One region of the Lentzea sp. NPDC054927 genome, then DNA from elsewhere that is predicted to be linked to it. Evidence: riboswitches for the same ligand, from Rfam matches in the RefSeq annotation. Region 1 holds a riboswitch; the other holds the start of a gene.
What was found. Region 1 has a riboswitch for glycine ahead of gcvP (aminomethyl-transferring glycine dehydrogenase). Riboswitches for the same ligand answer to the same signal wherever they lie in the genome.
Positions count from the first base shown of each region.

Region 1 (4,428 bases):
ATGAGTGAGATGCGCGTCGTGGGCGTCCGGGTAGAGCTGCCCCAGAACCAGCCGATCCTTCTGCTGCGCGAAACCGAGGGCGAGCGGTACCTGCCGATCTGGATCGGGTCCGTCGAAGCCACGGCCATCGCACTCGAGCAACAGGGCGTCCGCCCGGCTCGGCCTCTCACCCACGACCTGCTGAAGGACGTCATCGGGGCGCTGGGACGCAACCTCGAACAGGTGCGGATCACCGACCTGCAGGAGGGCACGTTCTTCGCGGAACTCGTGTTCGACGGCGACGTGCGGGTGTCCGCGCGCCCCTCGGACTCGGTGGCGCTGGCGTTGCGCGTGGGGGTGCCGATCCACGCGGAGGAGTCCGTGCTGGCGGAGGCCGGCCTCATCATCCCGGACGAGCAGGAGGACGAGGTCGAGAAGTTCCGCGAGTTCCTCGACTCGGTGTCTCCGGAGGACTTCAGGGGCGCGGACACATAGGCGTGTCGCTGTCCGTCTCGTTTGGAACCGGCGTAACCCACGGGTGTGTCGCTCGGCTGGGCTACTTTCCGCTGGCATTGCTCGCTAAACGATCACTAAACGTCACCTGAACGTCCCACATCGGGTGACGCTGTGACTCTCCACCTCAGGTTGAGGGTCGATCCTCCCCGCGCGTCGCGTTGACCTGCCCTCCGGCCGGTCTTACCGTCGAACTCGAGTGGACGTCACCCGGTTCGTGAGAGCTGACGTGGTGGCTTGACGGCCTCGACTTTCGTGGCCGTTGGCGAGGGGAGGCAGGCGTGGCCGAGGAAGCGCCCGTGAGGGCCGAATCCGGGCAGCAGGGTGAGCTGTTCCCGGACTCCTCGCTGCCGGACGAGCTCGTCGGCTACCGGGGTCCCGCGGCGTGTCAGATCGCGGGAATCACGTACCGGCAGCTCGACTACTGGGCCAGGACCGGACTCGTCGCTCCGACGATAAGGATGGCCCACGGTTCCGGGAGTCAACGGCTCTACTCCTTCAAGGACATCCTGGTCCTGAAGGTGGTGAAGAGACTGCTGGACACCGGCGTCTCGTTGCAGAACATCAGGGTCGCCGTGGACCACCTGCGCCGCCGTGGCGTGCAGGACCTGGCGAAGATCACCCTCTTCTCGGACGGCACGACCGTCTACGAGTGCACCTCACCGGAAGAGGTCGTCGATCTGCTGCAGGGCGGTCAGGGCGTGTTCGGCATCGCGGTGAGCGGTGCGATGCGGGAGATCTCCGGGACGATCCACGAGTTCCCGGCCGAACGTGCGGACGGCATGGAGATCGCTCCCATGACGGAGGACGAGCTGACGCGCCGCCGGCGGGAGCGCGCGACCGGCTGATCGGTGCTGATCGGTGAGACGTAGGTCGCGTCCCTGGGGACTACCTGGGCTGCCTGCGGGTATTCTTCACGGGTAGTCGCTGAACTCAGGCGGGAGAGACCGGGGTTTCGAAACCCGGCGCCGAAGGAGCAAGTCCCTCCCCGGGAACCTCTCAGGCATCCAGGACCGCGTGAGCGAGACGCCTCTGGAAAGTGGACCGCTGAAGAGTGTGCTGAAGACTTTTCTGCGGTCCCGCCGACGGTGAAAGCCCCGCCTCACAACGGGGTGAACCTCTCAGGCGCCCGTCACGGGTACGGACAGAGCGGGGAGGGCACAGGACACGTGTGCCCGCAGCCACCCCCGGAGGCGTTTGATGACGCAGGACCGCATTCCGCTCGCCGCTCTCGAGCACGGCATCCCGTTCGCCGACCGCCACGTCGGTCCGCGCCCCGCCGAACTCGCGCGCATCCTCGACGTCATCGGCGTCGGATCGCTGGAGGAGCTGGCGCAGCGCGCGGTGCCTTCGTCGATCCACGAGCGCGACCTCGTGCTCGACCTGCCGGCGCCGGCCACCGAGACCGAGGCGCTGGCCGAGCTGCGTGAGCTCGCGTCGCAGAACCGCCCGATGACGCAGATGATCGGCCTCGGCTACTACGACACCGTCACGCCGGGCGTCATCCTGCGCAACGTGCTGGAGTCGCCCGCCTGGTACACCGCGTACACGCCGTACCAGCCGGAGATCTCGCAGGGCCGGCTCGAGGCGCTGCTGAACTTCCAGACCATGGTCGGCGACCTGACCGGCCTGCCGGTCGCGAACGCGTCCATGCTGGACGAGTCGACCGCCGCCGCCGAGGCCATGACCCTGGTGCGCCGCGCGGGTCGCTCGAAGTCGAACAAGTTCGTCGTCGACGCCGACACGCTGCCGCAGACGCTGGCCGTCATCGAGACGCGCGCCGAGCCGCTGGGCATCGAGATCGTCGTCGCGGACCTGTCGCAGGGCATCGAGGGCCTCGGCCTGGGCGGCGACTTCTACGGCGTGCTGCTGTCGTACCCCGGTGCGTCCGGTGTGGTGCGCGACCAGGCCGCGCTGATCGAGGAGATCCACGCGGCGGGCGCGCAGGCCGTCGTCGTCGCCGACCTGCTGGCGCTGACGCTGCTGCGCGCGCCGGGCGAGATCGGCGCGGACGTCGTCGTCGGCACCACGCAGCGCTTCGGCGTGCCGATCGGCTTCGGTGGCCCGCACGCCGGGTACATGGCCGTCCGGTCCGGACTGGAGCGCCAGCTGCCCGGCCGTCTCGTCGGTGTCTCCGTCGACTCCGACGGGTCGCTGGCCTACCGCTTGGCGTTGCAGACGCGTGAGCAGCACATCCGCCGCGAGAAGGCCACGTCGAACATCTGCACCGCGCAGGTGCTGCTGGCCGTGATCGCCTCCATGTACGCGGTCTACCACGGTCCCGAGGGCCTGCGGTCGATCGCGACCCGCGTGCACCGCCTGGCCACCGTGCTCGCCACGGGCCTGTGCGAGGCCGGTCTCGACGTCGTGCACGGCGAGTTCTTCGACACCGTCCAGGTGCGCGTTCCCGGTGAGGCCGCCGCGGTCGTCGCCAAGGCGCGTGAGGCCGGCATCAACCTGCGTCAGGTCGACGCCGACGTCGTGGCGATCGCGTGCGACGAGAAGACCACGCGCGCGCACCTCGTCGCGGTGTGGGAAGCCTTCGGTGTCACCGGGTCCGATGTGGACGCGATCGACGCCGACACCGCGGACGGCATCCCGGCCGACCTGCGCCGCACGTCCGACTACCTGACCCACCCGGTGTTCCACGCGCACCGCTCGGAGACCGCGCTGCTGCGGTACCTGCGTGCGTTGTCGGACAAGGACGTCGCGCTCGACCGCAGCATGATCCCGCTCGGTTCCTGCACGATGAAGCTGAACGCCACCGCGGAGATGGAGTCCATCACCTGGCCGGAGTTCTCGACGCTGCACCCGTTCGCGCCCGTCGAGGACGCCAAGGGGCTGCTGCGGATCGTTTCCGACCTCGAGGCCTGGCTGGCAGAGGTCACCGGCTACGACGCGGTGTCGTTGCAGCCCAACGCCGGTTCGCAGGGCGAGTTCGCCGGTCTGCTGGCGATCCGCGCGTACCACCGCGCGAACGGCAACGCCGACCGCGACGTCTGCCTGATCCCGTCGTCCGCCCACGGCACCAACGCCGCTTCCGCTGTCATGGCGGGCATGCGCGTCGTCGTCGTGAAGTGCGACGACAAGGGCAACATCGACATGGGTCACCTGCGCGAGACCGTCGCGGAGCACGCCGACGACCTCGCCGCGATCATGATCACCTACCCGTCTACCCACGGCGTGTACGAGGACACCGTCAGCGAGGTCTGCGGCCTGGTCCACGACGCGGGCGGCCAGGTGTACGTCGACGGCGCGAACCTCAACGCGTTGATCGGCCTGGCGCGCTACGGCAAGTTCGGCTCGGACGTCTCCCACCTGAACCTGCACAAGACGTTCTGCATCCCGCACGGCGGCGGTGGCCCCGGCGTCGGCCCGATCGGTGTGAAGTCCCACCTCGCACCGTTCCTGCCGAACCACCCGCTGCAGCCCACCGCAGGCCCGGCGACCGGCGTCGGCCCGATCTCCGGCGCCCCGTGGGGTTCCGCGTCGATCCTGCCGATCTCGTGGGCGTACGTGCGCATGATGGGCGGCGACGGCCTGCGCCGCGCGACCCTGACCGCCGTGGCCGCCGCGAACTACGTGGCCCGCCGCCTCGACGAGCACTACCCGGTCCTCTACACCGGCGAGGGCGGCTTCGTGGCCCACGAGTGCATCCTCGACCTGCGCCCGATCACCAAGGCCACCGGCGTGACGGTGGACGACGTCGCCAAGCGCCTCGCCGACTACGGCCTGCACGCCCCGACGATGTCGTTCCCGGTCGCCGGCACGCTGATGGTCGAGCCGACCGAGTCCGAGGACCTGGCCGAGATCGACAGGTTCATCGACGCCATGATCGCCATCAAGCACGAGATCGACCGCGTGGCCGTCGGCGAGTGGACCGTGGAGGACAACCCGCTGCGCAACGCCCCGCACACCGCGGCCTGCGTGACCGTC
Region 1 covers NZ_JBSGXZ010000008.1:276,701-281,128, reverse strand. Annotated here, with positions in the region: gene ACWGE0_RS16070 (bifunctional nuclease family protein) at 1-474, shown strand; gene ACWGE0_RS16065 (MerR family transcriptional regulator) at 774-1,340, shown strand; glycine riboswitch at 1,421-1,518, shown strand; glycine riboswitch at 1,523-1,642, shown strand; gene gcvP (aminomethyl-transferring glycine dehydrogenase) at 1,693-4,428, shown strand, end outside.

Region 2 (4,428 bases), on a different contig from region 1:
ATCCGGGTGAGGCCCGGTGCAACAGTGTCTGGTCCAAGCTGTGGGATGCGAGGGAGTCCGTGTTCACCTCGTGCCCAGGACATCGGCGCAGTTGAGGCCCCTCTTTAGCCGCCATTCGGGTGACATTGGCCGTCGTGCAGGCGTGCGCCGCTGGTGGATCCTAGGAGCAGTTGGGCGTGGTCGTTGTTCATCGCAAGGGTGAATGAGGGACCATGACGGGTGACACGGGCGGTCCGCCGCCTGACCGGTGAGCGAGATGGACGGAGAGGTACCTGTGAACCTCAAGAAGGTGCTAGTGCTGGCGGGCGTCGCGCTGGTGCTGTTCCTCCTGATCACCCAGCCCGAGCAGTCCGCTTCGGCGGTGCAGCAGGTTCTCGGCTGGCTGCGTCAGGGCGCGGAGTCGATCATCACCTTCATCAGGAGCCTCTTCGGGACGGCAACGCCGATCAGCTAGTGACCCTGGGTGATCTTCGGCCGTTCGCGTTGAGCCGGATGGGTGGAATGAGGCCAATCACGCACTGGTAACGGGTGTTCTGGGGATTCAGGGTCTGGCGATTGTCAGACCTACCGAATACCTTCCGCTGCAATGGCCGATCCCCGACCGACGAGGAGGCACATATGGTCGAGGACTCCGGGGTCCACGAGCTGTTGCAGCAGTGGGCGGCTGAACGGTCTGATGACGCAGAGATGCAGGAGGTGAACCGGATCAAGAACGCATGGCTCGCTGAGGCTCCCCCCTCGGCGCCTGGCATCCCCGCCCAGCGGGGAAGCAGGGGCGGGTCGTCGCGTGGCTTGGTCAAGGTCGACTCGGCGGATCCGGCCTACGTGGCCGCGATGCGCAAGCGGGCGCCGGAGGCACCCGAGGCACTGCTCGCCGCCGCGGCGAGCTACTGGCAGCTGGTTGGCGACGTCGCCGAGGCCGAGCAGTGGTGGGACGCGGGCATCAGCCCGTTGGACCAGCGCGCGCTCGACTACCGCGCGGCTGGCCTGTCTCCTGCCGACCTCGGGCGGCGCCTGGGACCGATGACGGTTCTCCAGCACCTTCGCCGCGGTTCTGCCGCAGCCTGGTGTGTTGCTCGTCTGCAGAGGCAGCGCCGGGACGGCGTGGCATAGGTGGGAACGGGCTGTCGGAGGCGGCAGCCCTGTATCCACACTGCGTCCCTCACGGGCGGCCTCCTCTGCGGAGGCCTCACCCAAGTAGTGTGGAGGCCGTGCGCGGCCTCCTTACTCCCCAACGAGTGTTGATCGGGCTCGGCTGCCTGGTCGCACTGATCGCCTGTTGCGGGCTCGCGTGGTGGCAGTGGCAGCGCTTCGAGTCCGCCAGCGGCACGTTCCAGAACCTCGGCTACGTGCTCCAGTGGCCGCTCTTCGGCCTCTTCCCGGCCTTCATGGTGTGGCGTTTCCGCCGTTTGGCGCGCCAGAACCGTGACGCGGATCTCGCACCCGAGCCGGTTGCGCCCGCTCCTGGGCCAGTGGCTACCGTTGACGCCGTCAAACCCGCGCCTGTCGAGTACTTCGACGACGAAGAAGACGCGGAGCTCGCGGCCTACAACCGCATGCTCGCGAACCTCAACGCGCGGGACGGTCGTTGAGCGAAGGCGGGCAGATGAAGGGTGCGTTGACCCGGTTCAGGGTCATGGCTTACGTGGTCGGAGTCTTCCTGCTGCTCCTGGTCGTGGCCATGGTGCTCAAGTACGCCGCGGACATGGGCGGGGCGATGAAGGTCGTCGGCCCGATCCACGGCTTCCTCTACGCCATCTACCTGGTGATTTCCGTCGACCTCGCGCTGAAGCTGCGCTGGTCGATCAAGGGCACCGCGCTCGTGCTGCTCGCCGGCACCATCCCGTTCCTGTCGTTCTGGGCGGAGCGCAAGGTGGTCGAGAAGACTGCGCAGGGCGTGCCGCTGTGACGTTTGGCCTGCTAGCGTCTGGGGCTGACAACTGAACACGGCCGTCGATGTCGCGCGGGAGAGTCCCCTTCAGCGGGGACGCCGAAGGAGCAACTCCTCCCCGGAATCTCTCAGGTACAGGTACCGCACGACGAAGGCAACTCTGGAAAGCAGGCTGCTCGGCAGCCTCGCCCACGGTGCAAGTCGCGCTCCGCGCGGCGAAGCTCTCAGGCTCATGACAGAGGGGGAGGCTCGCTCTAGTGAGGAGTCTCCGATGGACCGTGTCATTCTTCTGATGCCTCAGCCGGCCGCGTCCGGCTCTTCGGCGCACCCTGGAGGAGCGTTCTGATGTCCCGCCTCACGCCTCTGAACGCCGAGCACGAGCAGCTCGGCGCGATGTTCACCGACTTCGCGGGCTGGCGGATGCCGCTGCGCTACTCCAGCGAGCTCGCCGAGCACCACGCCGTGCGCACCACCGCGGGCCTGTTCGACCTCACGCACATGGGTGAGATCGTCCTGACCGGACCGCAGGCGGGCGAGGCGCTCGACTACGCGCTGGTCGGCCACATCTCCGCGCTGGCCGTCGGCAAGGCCCGCTACACGATGATCACCCAGGCCGACGGCGGCGTGATCGACGACCTGATCGTGTACCGCTTGGGCGACCAGGAGTTCATGGTCGTCGCGAACGCCTCCAACGCCCTCGTCGTCGCCGAGGCCCTCGTCGAGCGCGCCGCCGGTTTCGACGTCGAGGTCGCGGACAAGTCGACCGACTACGCGTTGATCGCGATCCAGGGCCCGAAGTCGGTCGAGATCCTGTCCGGGCTGACCGACACCGACCTGTCCACGGTCAAGTACTACGCCTCGTACCCGTCCACCGTGGCCGGCGTCGACGCGCTGCTCGCGCGCACCGGTTACACGGGCGAGGAAGGCTTCGAGCTCTTCGTGGCTCCGGCCGACGCGCCCGCCGTGTGGGCCGCGCTGCTGTCCGCGGGTGAGGCGCACGAGCTCAAGCCGTGCGGACTCGGCTGCCGCGACACGTTGCGTCTCGAGGCCGGAATGCCGTTGTACGGCAACGAACTCACGACCTCCCTCACGCCGTACCACGCTGGTCTGGGCCGTGTGGTGAAGCTCGAGAAGCCGGGCGACTTCGTGGGTCGCGACGCGCTGACGAAGGTGGCGGAGTCCGAAGTGGACTCGGTCCTGGTAGGACTGAAGACCCCCGAGCGCCGCGCCCCGCGCCACGGCTACGCGGTGCTGAACGGCGACGAGGTCGTCGGCGAGGTCACCTCGGGCGCCCTGTCCCCGACGCTGGGCTACTCGGTCGCCATGGCCTACGTGTCCAGGGCGAGTGCCGAGCCCGGCACCCCACTGCTGGTCGACGTCCGCGGCAAGAAGCAGCCGGTCGAGGTCGTCGCACTTCCGTTCTACAAGCGCGCCAAGTAGGGAGATCTTCCAGATGTCCGACCAGTTCAACGCCTCCCTCGCGGAGTACGACCCCGAGGTCGCCGAGGCCGTTGCCGCCGAGCTGGCGCGCCAGCAGGGCACCCTCGAGATGATCGCCTCGGAGAACTTCACCCCCGTCTCGGTGCTCCAGGCACAGGGCTCGGTGCTGACCAACAAGTACGCCGAGGGCTACCCCGGCCGCCGCTACTACGGCGGCTGCGAGCACGTGGACGTCGTCGAGCGCCTGGCCATCGAGCGCATCAAGTCGCTCTTCGGCGCCGGTTTCGCCAACGTCCAGCCGCACTCGGGCGCGCAGGCGAACGCCGCCGCGATGTTCGCGCTGCTCCAGCCGGGCGACACGATCCTGGGCCTGGACCTGGCGCACGGCGGTCACCTGACCCACGGCATGCGCATCAACTTCTCCGGCAAGCTCTACAACGTCGTGCCGTACCACGTCGCTGACTCGGATGGCCGTGTCGACATGGCCGAGGTCGAGCGCCTGGCCGCGGAGCACCGTCCCAAGCTGATCGTCGCCGGGTGGTCCGCCTACCCGCGTCAGCTGGACTTCGCCGAGTTCCGCCGGATCGCGGACTCGGTCGACGCCTACCTGATGGTCGACATGGCGCACTTCGCCGGCCTGGTGGCCGCTGGGCTGCACCCGTCTCCGGTGCCGCACGCGCACGTCACGACCACCACTACGCACAAGACCCTTGGTGGTCCTCGTGGTGGCGTGATCCTGTCGAACGAGGCGGACATCGCCAAGAAGATCAACTCGGCGGTGTTCCCCGGGCAGCAGGGTGGTCCGCTGGAGCACGTGATCGCGGCCAAGGCCGTGGCGTTCAAGCACGCGGCTTCGCCGGAGTTCGCTGACCGGCAGCGTCGTACGTTGGAAGGTGCGCGGATTCTGGCTGAGCGGTTGTCGCAGGCGGATGTCGCCGCGGCTGGGGTGAAGGTGCTGACCGGGGGCACTGATGTGCACCTGGTTCTGGTGGACCTGGTTTCGTCCGAGTTGGACGGTAAGCAGGCTGAGGACGTGTTGCACCAGATCGGGATCACGGTGAACCGCAACGCTGTGCCGAACGACCCTCGTCCGCCGA
Region 2 covers NZ_JBSGXZ010000078.1:416-4,843, reverse strand. Annotated here, with positions in the region: gene ACWGE0_RS44805 (hypothetical protein) at 275-454, shown strand; gene ACWGE0_RS44800 (helix-turn-helix transcriptional regulator) at 619-1,113, shown strand; gene ACWGE0_RS44795 (hypothetical protein) at 1,212-1,592, shown strand; gene ACWGE0_RS44790 (DUF3817 domain-containing protein) at 1,607-1,909, shown strand; glycine riboswitch at 1,955-2,045, shown strand; glycine riboswitch at 2,047-2,137, shown strand; gene gcvT (glycine cleavage system aminomethyltransferase GcvT) at 2,237-3,331, shown strand; gene glyA (serine hydroxymethyltransferase) at 3,345-4,428, shown strand, end outside.
Region 2: another riboswitch for glycine. It lies ahead of gcvT (glycine cleavage system aminomethyltransferase GcvT); the one in region 1 lies ahead of gcvP (aminomethyl-transferring glycine dehydrogenase).